DNA from 2 places in the Vibrio sp. 10N genome. Region 2 is predicted to be linked to the other one. Evidence: predicted binding sites of a transcription regulator. Region 2 holds the regulator's gene; the other holds the start of a gene.
What was found. The regulator PurR, encoded in region 2, represses purine synthesis genes. The targets are predictions, from matches to a motif close to TNANGNAAACGTTTNCNTNA.

Region 1 (7,575 bases), on a different contig from region 2:
TTGAACCTGATGAGGATGCGTCATTTCGGCACGACCAATATCTCGTAATAATGAATAGAACTTTTCCGGTGGATTCGTTTGCATAAAGTCTAATACGTAATCGTTGGTGAAGTACTTGTTCTTAATATATTCGAGCAGTGCTTGCGTGGAATGACCGGACATCCAAGCAGAGTCGATGCTTAATGTAGACTTACTGGTTGAGTATATAGCTATATCTGATAAGTCAAAGCATTGCACCATAGTGTCGACGAAATCCTGAAAGCCATTGTCAGAGTTTACGCACCGATAAAGTAATTCCAATAGACTATTATATTGTTCTATTGGTATAGGCAGGTTTTGTAAAGCGTTCTCAATTGGAAAACGAACAACTAACGGAGTATTCATATCGTATTTGATGCCATTTTATAAATTATAATTAATATAGTTTTGAGGATAGTATCAATAAGCGATTTGTCTAGTTGATGTGCAGCTATCTATCTGAGTAAAAATATAATTGTTATGTCTTTACGGCTGTAAAATCTACATGTAGTTCGGGAAGGGGGGGGCACACGATGTCTAACTTGGGATGCGGTGTTATTGTCAGTCAAGAGGCGACAAACCGAGGTATTTTGGTTGCCACAGGCTTGTTGCCCGATGCTGACGCGATGAATCACTACCAAGTGGGGGAGCTCACTGAGGTGAATTAATTTAACTCCAAGGACACCGTAGCCTGCGCAGTCAGCGCGGGCTATTTCTATTACTGAGTGTGGCGTATAAGCTTACTTAACCTTTCGGCCATTGACCCAAACCGACGAAATCGCAGGCTCGGTGGTATGTACGATGATTTTCTCTAAGATGTCTTGCTCGCTATCGAGATCATCATAAACGCGAACTTGGCTACCTTGGGTGTTGCTATCAACCACAAGTGCGTCGAAGCAGTACCCAGGCTTGAATACGCCAACTGGTAAATCAAGCGTCAGGCCACCACCATGAGTCGCAAGCCAGAATGCTTCCACAAATGACACGCGCGTGTTCGCTTCGCCGCGCTGTTCCATGATATGGGTATTCGTGCCTGCTTCGCGCACGCGAGAATGACTCACTGCATCTAATGCTGCGTGAAAGATAGAAGGCAGTGGTCCACCGGATAAATCGGAGCCTAGACCGACATGAAGGTCTTTATCGATTGCTTCTCTTAGTGGAAATGCTGCGTCGGCAAAGTACATGTTGGAGAGAGGGCAGTGAGCAATGCCAGCGCCAACTGTTTTGATGGTTTCTTTATCACTTTCACTGAGAAAGATTGAATGGGCGAGCACCGTTTTACGCGTCAGCAGTCCGGTTTCGTTGTACAACTCTACATCCGTTTTTTGATAGGTCTGCTCTGTGAAATCTCGAGCCCAATCGCTTTCTGAGGCATGAGTTTGCACGTGGCACTGATATTGGGAAACCAGTTTGCCCAAACCCTCTAGTAGTGCTTTGGTTGATGTCGGTACAAAGCGGGGTGTGACTACGGGAAAAACCAGACCTTGCTGTGCATCTATTTCATTCACATTCTGGATGAAAGCTTCTGCGTCAGAGAGCGCCTGCTGCGTTGATGACTCAACGTAGTAATCCGGACACATCGACTTTTCATCCATAGAGATTTTGCCGACCAGCGCGCGTTGTACTTTCTCTTTACACACGCTCGCTAGGTATTCTGATGGCGCACTATCAATGGTGGCAAAGTACATGGCGGTAGTGGTGCCATGCGCAAGCAGTGTGTCTACTAACTCAGGGTAAATTCGAGCGGCAAATGTGAGGTCGCTGTAGCGTCTCTCTAGAGGAAAAGTGTACTGGTTTAGCCAATCATGCAGCGGAAGATCCAGTCCTTTGCCTGCTTGAGGCCACTGCGGTGCATGAGTATGAAGATCAACAAGGCCCGGTAGCAAATATTGATGGTCGGCAAGGCGCGTTAGACTACTTGTATTTTCGTGTTGTTCGACTAGCGTTGCGTAGTTTGGGTGAGTAGGTGACAGTACTTGGGTAATCACTCCCAAATCATCCACTTCAATACACGCCTGCTGGATATAGTCGAATGATCCTTTCTCTGGGGCATGATATAGATTGGCAACAAAGGCTTGATTTGACATCTCAGTTCCTAAAAACATATGGCTAAAGTTCGACTATCTAATTAGTGACTTTTTAGAAGCAAGCTATTAAAAAGCCCAGCCGTATGCTGGGCTTGGTTATGATTAAAGAGTTAACGCAGTTTTTAGCGCCACGTTAATCATTTCGTGCAGTTCTGTGCGACGTTCATCCGCGGTGAGGTGCTCACCTTTGGTGATGTGGTCGGTCACAGTGCACATTGCAATCGCTTTACAGCCATTTTCAGCGGCACATGAGTAAAGCGCGTTCACTTCCATTTCTACCCCCAGTACACCGTACTTAGCCATAAGCTCGTACATATCAAAATCTGGACGATAGAACAGATCAGAAGAGAACACCTGACCCACGCGGTAGCTCATGTCGGTTTCGCTTAGCACGGAAACACAGTTTTGCAGCATGTTGAAGTCAGCGAGCGCGGCGTAGTCGTGATCACGGAAACGAATGCGGTTGATTTTAGAGTCCGTCGATGCTCCCATTGCGACGATAACGTCTTTCAGTTTTACATCGTCATGAATGGCACCACAGCTGCCGATTCGAATGAAGTTCTTAACGCCGAATTCAGTCATTAACTCATGAAAGTAGATCGTCGCAGAAGGGCCACCCATACCGTGAGCCATAACAGAAATCTCTTTACCTTGGTAAGTACCGGTATAGCCGTACACGTTGCGAACATCGCTCACCAAACGTGGATTTTCTAGGTAAGTTTCAGCAATCAACTTAGCGCGAAGTGGGTCACCTGGCATTAGAATCGTTTCTGCAAAGTCACCTTTGTTCGCATTAATATGTGGAGTAGGCATGGAGTTTTTCCTTAAGACAGAGTGATAAGCAGGCCAGCGATAGTGCCTGACATTAAGTTCGCTAGAATGGCACCAAATAGTACACGTGGGCCAATTTCAACAAGCAGAGGACGACGCTCTGGGTTCATAGCGCCAATTCCGCCAATCACCATGGCGAGCGAGCCAATGTTGGCAAAGCCGCACAGGCTAAAGGCAATGATAGCTTGAGTCTTTGCTGACAAGGTTTCGCTGACTTCAACAAAGCTCATGTAAGCAACAAATTCGTTTACGGCAATCTTTTTACCAATAAGAGCACCCGCGGTAACCGCTTCGCTCCACGGCACCCCCATTAGGAATGTAAGCGGTGACAGGATATAACCGATAATCAGTTCAAGGCTTGCGTTCTCGAAGCCCGCTAGCCCACCAAGACCAGAAATAATGCCGTTAAGTAACGCGACTAGCGCAACAAAAGAGATGACGAGTGCGGTTACGGTTGCTGCTTGGTGCATACCAACTAGAGAGCCTTCTGTAATCGCATCGAGTAGCGATTTTGGAGCGTCTTTGTCGTCAACTTTGATGGCTTTGTCAGTAGTCACGTCCTCGGTTTGTGGACATAGCAGCTTCGCAAACAGCAGGCCAGCGGGCGCTGTCATAAAACATGCGGTAATAATGTACTTTGGATCCACACCTAAGCTGATATAGCCAATCATAGTACCACCAGCGACACTCGCGAGACCGCCAGTCATGACTGCGAACAGCTCCGAGCGAGTCATATTTTTAACCAGTGGGCGAATCATAGATGGCGCTTCAATAGGACCAACAAAGATGTTGGCGGTTGCGCTAAGTGATTCCGCTTTTGACGTTCCTAGTAGTTTGGTTAGTACCCCACCAATGACGTTGATCAGCGTTTGCATGATGTTGAGGTAGTACAGTGCAGAAATAAGTGCCGAAATAAAGATGATGACACAAAGTACGTTGATAACGAAAATGAAGCCCATTTCGAACTTACCTAAGCCACCAAAAGCGAATGCTAGACCTTCATTAGCGTAGGAAATAACGTGATTAACGCCATTCGACATGCCTTGCAAAATTTGCTCACCAAGCGGGACAAACATAACGAAGGCACCAAAACCAATTTGTGCAGTAAGGGCAAGTAGGACAGTACGTTTATTGATGGCTTGGCGGTTTTCAGAGAAAAGAAAACCAACGGATAGCAGTGCGATGATTCCGACAATGCTCATAAGTAGTGACATGATACAGCTCTTTCATGTGTTACCTAGCAATGTCCGTATTAAATAGGTAGTAATAAATCTAAGTGATCGCACTTGTCTCAAGTATTAAGTGCGTGTGTATAAATAACACTCACTGATCAGACTTATTTGGCATAAGAACAGATGTGGATTCGAGTCATTTTATAGCGGAGCATTATTGGTGCTCTGTAGAAACGCTTCACCATATTTGAAGCTTATACAAAATGCCTGACAGTAAGTCCCCAATTTGGGGTGAGCGGATTCTATAGAAAGGTTTTTGCGATTGCAACCGTTTGCTTTTTACTATTTCACCGGTTTGAGAAATTTCTGCGTTCAACTCTGGCATTCTTGAATCGTAAACTTTATGATGCGCGACCAAGATACGGGATCGTGCGCGCTGATGTCAGTTATGCAGATTGGCTGCGGATAAGTTAGACTCTGAATATCCAGCGTTTGTCCCCATCATTCACCATAAAAAGGTCCATGCCATGAGCTCGAAACAAGAACTCCAGAAACTGAATAACCGCCTAGATAAGTGCAAGCACAAGCTAAATGGAGCTAAAGCTCGTGGTGACAATGAAATGATTTCGCGTTTTACCGATGAAATTGACAAGATGACCAAGAAACTGGCTCAACTAAAGCACAAGCAAAGCTACGACATGAACAAAGAGCGTAAGAGTTTGCTGGACATGCCTTTCTCTCGTGAAATCACCAAAGCAGAGCAGGCGGATATGGGTAAGTTGAAAAAGTCTGTGAAAGGCTTGGTTGTTGTTCACCCAATGACGAAAATCGGCAAAGAGCTGAAGTTAAAGGTAATGACGGGTTACGCGCCAAAGCCATTCTAATGATGGATTGATTTACCCAAAGGGCGTACGTGGATAGCGTGCGCCTTTTTTATAGCTGAATCATTGATATCACTGTAGATAGTAGTGAGGAGCGTTGTGATACTGCTCACGGCTTCACGATTAAGCCACTGAAGCAAGGTATCATGTTTGTTGCAAATTGTTTCGTTTTAATGCCTTTAAAATCAATGTCATACATTGAAAGCCTCTTCCTTTGAGCAGATTTTACCTGTTAATTTTCATCTACGCCTACTGCCTAACCCAACAGAAACCCAGTGGAGGATGACGTCCTCACTTTTTTCAATCACTATAATTTTGTTTAGTAACGTAATTCGAACAATAAAGGCGATTCTAATGTCTAGTACAAACACCAGTCAGAGTAACGTGATGCTACATGCGTTTGATTGGCCCTATGCTTTAGTCACTGAGCGTGCTCAAGAAATCAAAGCCTCTGGGTATAAGACAGTGCTTGTGTCACCGCCAATGAAATCCTACCGTGGTGATAAGGAAGTCTTGTGGTGGCAGCTTTATCAACCTCAAGATTACCGTGTTATCGACAATAAGTTAGGTAATACCGAAGACTTTAAGGCGATGATGACAACACTCAATGAGCTCGATATTTGGGTTTATATTGACGTGGTGTTCAACCATATGGCGAATGAATCGAGCTTGCGTCTTGATCTCCAGTATCCAAGCCAATCGGACATGAGTTGTTATCAAGAGCACTCTAGCTATTTTGAACAGCAGAAACTGTTTGGTGACTTAAGTGAGCCGCTGTTTACCGAAGAGGATTTTGTTGAAGCCTTTGGCATCGAGAACTGGAAGGATCGCTGGGAAGTGCAAAATGGCCGTTTGACCGGTGGGCCTGAAGATCCTGGGCTACCAACGCTGCGTACCAGCGAACATGTGATTGCTCAGCAACAGGCGTATTTATTGGCGATGAAAGATCTTGGCGTGCGTGGCTATCGCATTGATGCGGCAAAGCACCTAACTCTTGAGCACATCAAAAAGGTGTTTACCGATGAGATCACCGAAGGCATGCATGTGTTCGGAGAGATCATTACTGATGGTGGTGCAACTGAGGAAGAGTACGAACTGTTCCTTCAGCCGTACCTTGAAGAGACAAGATTGGCGGCGTACGACTTTCCGCTGTTCAAAACCATTTTTGAAGCCTTCTCATCCAAAGAGGGGAGCTTAACCTCATTGATTGATCCTTATTGCTTCGGCCAAGCCCTGACTCATGAGCGCTCAATTACCTTTGTGACAACTCATGATATTCCAAACAACGATGTATTTAGTGACATGGTTATGGAAGAGCAGGATGAGTGGCTGGCATATGTCTACATTCTTACTCGTGGTGAAGGTGTGCCACTCATATACAGTGACCTCGATCCAAGTGGTATTACCGGTAAGCAGGGTCTACCAAGGTGGGTGGATGGATGGAAAGATCCTAAGCTTGCGAAGTTGATTCATTTCTACCACACCGTGCATGAAGCGACAGCTGAGATCATTGAGGCGAATGAAGATCTGCTGGCATTTAGCCGAGGTGATAAAGGTGTCGTGGTGATCAACAAGTCATCACGCAGTAAGGTGGTCGCTTTAAATCAAACTAATGCATTGAGTTCGATCTTTTCTGATGCTGTGGTTGAAGCGGGCGGTGCACTGCATATTGAGCCGATGAGCGCTGAGGTACTAGTGTCGGTTTAAGTTGATGGCTTTCAATATACCGAACGGATACAAAAAGCCCTCGCTATATTGCGAGGGCTTTTTCGTTGTGGCTATCTACTATTCCGTGTAGCGAGTAAGTAGCTCAATGGCGTAATGCATACGCTCATGGTCAATTTCTTGCTTCGGTAATAGACGGTTAGTACCATCTTTCACTTCGTACAGTCCGTTACCTTTGAGCGAGAAGATCTTGTCTTTTGAGACTACAGCGTAGTCACCATAGTCTGCAACGATGGTGTAAGGACGATCAACAAACTCGCCGTAGAGATCTTCACCAACCGCATAATCCTCGATATCGTTAGTCACACCTAGGTAATTTTTCATGATGGTCGGCACAAAGTCATAGTGCGTAGTCAGCTTATCTTGTGGCCACTGGTTGGCTTCTTTATCGACGCCTGCACCAATCATAATAAATGGTACTTTGATTTGAGCTTCGGTGAAGTTGCCGTTGTGGCCCCAGAAGTTTTGGCCGTTATCATTGAGCTCTTCACCGTGGTCACCAGTAATCACGATCAGTGTATCGTCATAGGTGCCTTCCGCTTTTAACTTGGCAACTACTTCTTTGATTTTGCTATCAACAAAGTGAGTACTTGTGCGGTAGCGGTTGAAGATAGGCTCAGGATCGGAGTCGTTACTGCGTACGAATGGGTTGTTTGGGCCAGACATCGGCTCAAACTTCGGCTCATAATCCGCTGGGAAAATAAACCCATGCGGCGCATCAAAGAACAAAAATGAGAAAGTTGGTTTTGACTTATTGACGTCATACCAAGTCATCCAATCATCAACCAGTTCGATATCACGTTCCGCAGCGTTGCCTTTGCTCTTACCACGAATACGCAGATTCGGGATGTTGGCGAAGAT
Region 2 (7,575 bases):
TTGGGCAATCTCATAATCCGCTCCAACGAGCTGGAAAATGAAGCGCACATGAACACCGCGATGACCGAGCAAGCAGACTTCATTAATACCTATTTAATGAGCTGGTTGCCTCAGTTCGTTCAAAAATGCCAACAGTTTGATGAATTTGGTTTTTACGCAGCTGCGGCAAGTTTATTGCACGCTTTCTGTCAGCTCGACCTTACCTATCTTTTGGATGAAAACGACTAGCTAACATGTGGCGCAAAAGGGTTTTCCGCTCTCTATGAGTCAATTTTGCGCCTTAGTTATAAATTTCTAGGATAAATGATTGCCAGCTCACTAAGCTGCGACTACAATTCGCCGTTTAAATGCAATCACCCAACGGCATTACAATTAGACGCCCCTTTCCGGTGCCGACTTTGAGCCATACGCTCAAACTTTGCCTTGGCTTGCATACACTTGCCGGTTCCCGCCTTTAAATTCGTATTTTCACAAAAGTGCTGGAACCACTAAAATGAAAGCGGCACAAACGTTAATTCAACGTTAAACCTATAAGCCGCGACTAATAGGATATCACTATGGCAACCATTAAAGATGTCGCCCGACTTGCTGGCGTTTCAACGACCACAGTATCCCATGTAATTAATAAGACTCGCTTTGTTGCAGAAGCAACACAAGAAAAAGTGATGGCGGCGGTTAATGAGCTCAATTACGCCCCAAGTGCGGTTGCTCGTAGCTTGAAATGCAACTCGACCAAGACCATTGGCATGCTGGTTACGCAGTCGACCAACTTATTTTTCTCAGAAGTCATCGATGGTGTGGAAAGTTACTGCTATCGCCAAGGCTATACTCTCATTTTGTGTAACACAGGCGGTGTTTACGAGAAGCAACGTGACTACATCCGCATGCTTGCCGAAAAGCGTGTTGATGGCATTTTGGTGATGTGCTCAGACTTAACCGAAGAGCTCCTTGAAATGCTTGACCGCCATGCTGATATTCCTAAGGTAATCATGGATTGGGGCCCAGAGAGCTCGCAAGCAGATAAGATCATCGATAACTCGGAAGAAGGTGGCTATCTAGCAACTAAGTTCTTGATTGAAAAAGGTCATACCGATATTGCTTGCCTAAGTGGCCACTTAGAGAAAGCTGTCTGCCAAGAGCGCATCATTGGTTACAAGCGTGCACTGGTGGAAGCCGGTATCGAAATGAAAGAAGATCGCATTTTAGAAGGTAACTTTGAATGTGATACCGCTGTAATCGCCGCGAACCGAATTGCAGCAATGGAAGAAAGGCCCACTGCAGTATTTTGCTTTAATGACACAATGGCATTCGGACTAATGAGTCGCCTTCAGCAGCTTGGCGTTCGTGTCCCTGACGACATTTCTGTTATTGGTTATGACAATATCGAACTGGCTGAATACTTTTCACCTCCGCTCACAACGGTTCACCAACCGAAGCGACGCGTCGGTAAAAATGCCTTTGAGATTCTACTAGAACGAATCAAAGATAAAGGTCACGAAAAACGCATTTTCGAAATGCACCCAGAAATTGTAGAACGTGACTCTGTCAAACCTCTTACCTAATGCTGACAAAAGTGCCGATTTCGGCACTTTTTTTTGATCTCTATTCAAAGTTTTCCCTGCCCACTGTCAATTTTTTATTCACCTCTAGGCACAAATAGTCAACCATTATTTGAACCAGTGTCACATTTTGAAAAAACAGTAATCAATAACTTACATAGTTTTCCTATATGCTATATGTGTCACGCACAGGGCAAACCATCTGAAAGGGTGGGACGCAAAGCCTCCGGCCTAAACCAATTTTTTAATTGATAGGTAGCGGGGTTGCCGATGGCAAGGGGTAAGACTCAGTTATAGCAGTGGCTTAACAGAGCTCTGACACCCGTTTGCTATACTCTCGGACCTGATTTTGGTGACACAATCAATAACACCGAGAAAAGAATAAGCATGGATAATCCTATACTAAAAGATTCAATGCAGTTATTCGCTCAGCTTGGAAGAGTAAAGTCTCGCTCCATGTTCGGCGGATTTGGCATCTTCGTAGATGATACGATGTTTGCATTAGCAGTGAACAACAAATTACATATCAGAACAGACCGCAAGACCATATCTACCTTTAAGAAACTGGGTTACAAACCATACGTTTACAAAAAGCGTGGATTTCCTGTCGTCACTAAATACTTCGCATTACCAGAAGATTGTTGGCAAGACCAAGAGGCTATCTTGGTTCACGCTAAACAAGCGCTTGAATTTGCTAAAACAGAAAAAGCGCAGCAGTCTGAGGCAAAGCCAAACCGACTAAAAGATTTACCTAACTTACGTCTGGCAACGGAGCGTATGCTCAAAAAAGCCGGTATTGAATCTGTCGGTGATTTGCAGCAGCACGGCTCTGTTGAAGCGTTCAAAGCCATTCAAAGAACCCATTCTAGCTCAGTTGGTCTGGAGTTATTGTGGGCACTTGAAGGTGCAATCAACGGAACTCATTGGTCAGTGATCCCGCAAACCAAACGTGAAGAGCTCGCTAGCTCAATCAACTAACCTTTGGTTTTAATGAGAAAAAATCAGCCTTATGGCTGATTTTTTTCGTATTAGTTGAAAGGAAAAGTTCACTGCTCCTTTCTACTAAACTAATACTAAGACATCTCAAAGGATACCGTCATGAGCAAGAAGCTGATATTGGGGCTGGTACTGGTTGCCGTCATCGTATTTTTAGGCATTAATTTTGGTCAACACCTCACGCTCGAGAACGCCAAAGCGCAGCAAGCCGCGCTCGCTGAGTACATCGATGCTAATTTTGTAACGGCTGCACTCACCTACTTTTTTGCCTACATCGCGATTACTGCGTTTTCGATCCCTGGCGCTGCCGTTGTCACCTTACTAGGTGCTGCTTTGTTTGGTTTTTGGACCAGTCTACTGCTGGTTTCTTTCGCAAGTACTATTGGTGCAACATTGGCATTTTTGAGCAGCCGATTCCTGCTTCGTGATTGGGTGCAAAGTAAATTTGGTTCTAAACTCGACACCATTAATAAAGGTGTGGAAAAAGACGGCGCCTTTTACCTATTCTCACTCAGACTCATCCCGGTATTCCCGTTCTTTTTGATTAACCTATTGATGGGTCTGACACCAATCCGTGCATCAAAGTACTACCTAGTTAGCCAACTTGGTATGCTGCCTGGCACTGCCGTCTACCTAAATGCAGGTACGCAACTTGCCAACATCGATAGCCTTTCTGGCATTGTGTCACCAACTGTATTGGCGTCATTTGCACTGCTAGGTTTGTTCCCGCTCATCGCTAAATGGATCATGGCTCGACTGTCTCGCTCACCGCAGGTACAAGAATAGATGAAGATTTTTATCGGCAATAACCCACCAGAGACTCACATCGTGCAGCAACAACTGGCTTCAGAGGGTATCCACTGTGAAGTGCGCGGTGAGGGTGTGTTTGGACTTAGGGGGGAAGTGCCTTTTGACGAAAGTTCACTGCCTTATGTTTGGCTGTTCGACATCGAACAATCCATGATGGCAAAAGCCATTATTAAGCAGTGGGAGTTAAAAACTCAAAATGCCAATCACGCTGATTGGCATTGCTTTGCATGTGATGAACTCAATGAGGGACAATTTGAGGTTTGCTGGAACTGTCAAACCCCAAAACCAATTAAGATGCCACTGACTTAATGAAATCTATCGAATGCTTATTGAACTCATCTGGCCTTTCAACGTTGCACACGTGACCACAATCTTTAATCTCTAAAAGTCGGCTGGACTTGTGTTCAGCCACCATCTCTTTGACCGGCTTGATAAACATATAATCTTTATCACCCATCAGATACAAAGTCGGAATTGGCAGTTCACGATCTTTGAAGTAGCGATTAAGTGGGTTCACTTCTGTTGTCAGTTGATACCAGCGCTTAAACTCTTTCTGACACAGCTTTTTCGCTTCACGAACGAATAAGTGACGAGATTCTTTTTGACCCGGCTGCGGCATCACAATATAAGCAAATAGGCTGTATAACCACATGTAAGGAATCATGTGCTTACTCCAGTTACCTATCTTCACCAAGATCTGTGAACGAGTGTTAAAACGCGTTACAGCGCCGCCTAGTACCATAGAGCGAACTCTTGAGTGCGCGAGCTCAGCTATATTGCGAACAATGATGGTACCTAAAGACATGCCAACAAAATGCGCTGACTGAATTTTCAAATGATCCAGCACGCGCACTATGTCCATGGTTACCTCTTTAAAGGTGTACTTATTGGACATGATGTCTTTTAAAAACTGATTTGACTTGCCATGACCACGAAGATCAATAAACAACAGATTGAAGTGCTCACGGTAAGCACGGATTTGCTTGAACCAGATATTTGAGCTGCCGCCTGCACCATGCACAAAAACCACCCACTCGTTGCTCGTTGGATGCTGATAAGTTTTATGGAATAACAGACTTTCTGACATAGTACTCAATACGCAAAACCTAGATGAACGATACGTTACCATAATTCCCCTGGCGACAGTCAAAAACTATCACGAATTTTGGTAAAAATGATTAATAAGTGTAGCCAAAAATGAAAAAAAGCGGCTAACGCCGCTTTCTGTATCAGTCTTATTGCTCATTGAGCGCCAAGTCGTACATCTTGATGTATTCTTTTGCCGATTCAGTCCAGCTAAAGTCTTTACGCATCGAACGCAGCTGCATTTCCTGCATCTGCTCTGGGTGCTGAAGATAAAACAGTAGTGCACGTTGAAGAACAATCAGTAACGCGTCATGGCAAGGTTCATCAAAACCAAATCCTGTTGCGTTGCTCGGATCATCATCAAAGTCTATGACCGTATCTTTAAGCCCCCCTACCTTACGTACAATAGGCAGTGTGCCGTAGGCCATGCTGTAGATCTGATTGAGGCCACACGCTTCAAATTCCGATGGCATCAAAAAGAAATCTGAGCCCGCTTCAACAAGGTGAGCAAAGCGGTTGCTGTATGCTTCAACAAACTTAAGCTTATCCGAGAACTCTTCACCAAGATCATTGAGATGAGAAGCAATTTGTGGCTCGCCAGTACCAATAATGACCACTTGAACGTCATTCTTTAAGAACTTATCCAGAATAGGCAAGATGTAATGGAAACCCTTTTGATGGGTTAAACGACATACCATCCCCACCATAGGAATATTACGCTCAGGTAAGCCAAGTTCTTGTTGCAGCGCAGTTTTGGAGGCCAGCTTGCCCGACAGCATGCTCTCTAGTTCGTCGCCATAATTGACCGGCAAAAACTCATCATGTGTTGGATTCCACTCTGTATAATCACAGCCATTTACGATGCCATGCAAGTCTTTGGAGCGGTGTACAAAGTCATCAACGAGACCATGCGAGCCAAGTGGCGTCACCAACTCAGCAGCATAATTTGGGCTCACTGCATTGATTTTATCCGCGAAGGCAATACCGGCACGTAATGTGCTCACCCAACCGTCACCATATTGCAAGAACTCCATCCCAGAAAGATGCAGCTCAGGAATAATTTCTAGCTGGCTGTATGAGAAAATACCTTTGAAGATGGCATTGTGAACCGTGAGCACTGACTTCGTACCCTGAAAGCGCGCGTCTTCGGCGTAGCGTGTTTTGAGCAGGAATGGGATGAGTCCGGTATGCCAATCGTTGGCATGGACCACCGCCGGCTTAATGCCAAGCTTTGGTAACACATCCAAACTCGCCGCAGCAAAGAAACCGAAACGTTCGCCGTTGTCGGCATAAGCTCGGTTGTGCTCAGCGTATAGCTCGGCACGATCGAAATAACGATCGCACTCGATCACATACACTTCGACCCCATCGAGATAGGTTTTTTTGACTTGATAAGGGGTATGAGGCCAGTGCTCCAGCTCAGTCGCAAGAACAAACTCATACTGATCCTTATTAGGTAATTTTTGATAGCCTGGTAGCGTGATCGCTACCTCCTTGCCAAGTTCTTGGAGCGCTTTCGGCAGAGCCTTGGCGACATCCGCCAAGCCTCCACTTTTAATCAGCCCTTGAACTTCTGAAACTGGAAACCATACGTCTATGTTTCTCATTCTAGAATCCAACTTTTGTCCCTTTTTTGATGACAACAATGCCACCTGGAGACACATGGAAACGCTTCGCGTCTAGCTCGAGATCCTCACCGATCACTGTTCCAGGGGCAATTTCAACATTTTTGTCAATGATTGCGCGCTTGATGGTACAACCCGCACCAATCTTAACGTCACCTAGAATAACAGATTCACTCACTACAGAACCAGCAGCAATATTACTTCTAAAACCCAGTACCGATTTGTAGATAGAAGAACCACGAACGTAACTACCACCAGCAATTAAGCTGTCAGTCACTTTGATTTTTTGGTGCTCTGCATCAACGAAAGTCGCAGGTGGCAAAGGCGGGTAATAAGTATGCAGAGGCCACTTACGGTTATAAAGCGAGAACTCAGGGTCTTCATGGAGTAGATCCATATGCGCCGCCCAGTAAGAATCAATGGTACCTACATCGCGCCAATAGGTTGTCGCTTTCTCGCCGCTGATTTTGTTCGTCGAGAAATCATAAACATAGACTTCACCTTCTGGGAACATCTTAGGAATGATGTCTTTACCGAAGTCATGGCTTGAATTTTCATTCTCTGCATCGATGCGAAGCTCATTACACAAACTCTCTGCTTCGAAAATGTAGTTACCCATAGATACAAGCGCCATGTCAGGGTGACCTGGAATCGATTTAGGGTTTGCTGGTTTTTCTTCAAAGCCGATCATTTTGCCATTTTCGTCCACTTCGATAACACCAAACTCCGATGCTTCAGCCAGTGGCATACGAAGCGCAGATACCGTAAGTTTCGCTTCTGTACGCTTGTGGAAATCTAACATCTGACGAATGTCCATTTTGTAGATATGGTCAGAGCCGAAAATACAAACGTGTTCAGGGTTAGCAAGTTCAATAAAGCGAACATTTTGATAAATCGCGTCCGCAGTACCTTCATACCAACGCTTACCATCACGCATCTGAGCGGGAATCGGGTCGATAAATCTGTCGGTAATACCGGTCAGATTCCAGCCCTTTCGCATGTGTTGATAAAGAGATTGAGATTTAAATTGGGTAAGAACGTAAATTCTCATCAAGTCCGCATTAATAAAGTTATTAAGCGCAAAGTCGATAAGACGGTAACTGCCTCCAAAAGGCACTGCAGGCTTACTGCGAGATTCCGTAAGAGGACGTAGGCGAGAGCCTTCGCCACCAGCAAGGATCATTCCTAAAACACCAGCCATTGATTTCTCCGTTTTTATTTCAGCTTTCCATTGTGTTAGATACGTAAGTAACGCTTATTGTTTTGGGGGGTATCTAACGTCGTTGTTAACGGATGACAATGTCGATTACTACACCGATCATTCAAACGTTGAATCTTGTATATAATTCGTTTGACAGGCCTTGTTTTGCTTGTTTTTTGGCCTTATTAGCTCCATACCTTTCGTATGGTTTTTCACTAAATTATCGTTTTATAGGGAGATTACAATGCACTATCCCTCAATATTAAGCATTGAACCCAATTGCATTGAAACTCTTGTA

Region 1: a site for PurR is predicted at 4,429-4,448, ahead of AAA946_RS16925 (NupC/NupG family nucleoside CNT transporter). Genes of this name have one in related genera too.

The regions. Positions count from the first base shown of each region.
Region 1 covers NZ_BTPM01000002.1:131,959-139,533, forward strand. Annotated here, with positions in the region: gene AAA946_RS16905 (helix-turn-helix transcriptional regulator) at 1-384, opposite strand, end outside; gene AAA946_RS16910 (hypothetical protein) at 552-686, shown strand; gene guaD (guanine deaminase) at 759-2,105, opposite strand; gene deoD (purine-nucleoside phosphorylase) at 2,208-2,918, opposite strand; gene AAA946_RS16925 (NupC/NupG family nucleoside CNT transporter) at 2,930-4,150, opposite strand; purine riboswitch at 4,293-4,390, opposite strand; gene AAA946_RS16930 (YibL family ribosome-associated protein) at 4,636-4,992, shown strand; gene AAA946_RS16935 (alpha-amylase family protein) at 5,344-6,696, shown strand; gene AAA946_RS16940 (DUF3413 domain-containing protein) at 6,775-7,575, opposite strand, start outside.
Region 2 covers NZ_BTPM01000001.1:1,172,851-1,180,425, reverse strand. Annotated here, with positions in the region: gene torD (molecular chaperone TorD) at 1-228, shown strand, start outside; gene purR (HTH-type transcriptional repressor PurR) at 558-1,562, shown strand; cyclic di-GMP riboswitch class I at 1,742-1,831, shown strand; gene AAA946_RS05620 (TfoX/Sxy family DNA transformation protein) at 1,947-2,537, shown strand; gene AAA946_RS05615 (TVP38/TMEM64 family protein) at 2,658-3,341, shown strand; gene AAA946_RS05610 (DUF2007 domain-containing protein) at 3,342-3,674, shown strand; gene AAA946_RS05605 (alpha/beta fold hydrolase) at 3,655-4,452, opposite strand; gene glgA (glycogen synthase GlgA) at 4,601-6,058, opposite strand; gene glgC (glucose-1-phosphate adenylyltransferase) at 6,060-7,277, opposite strand.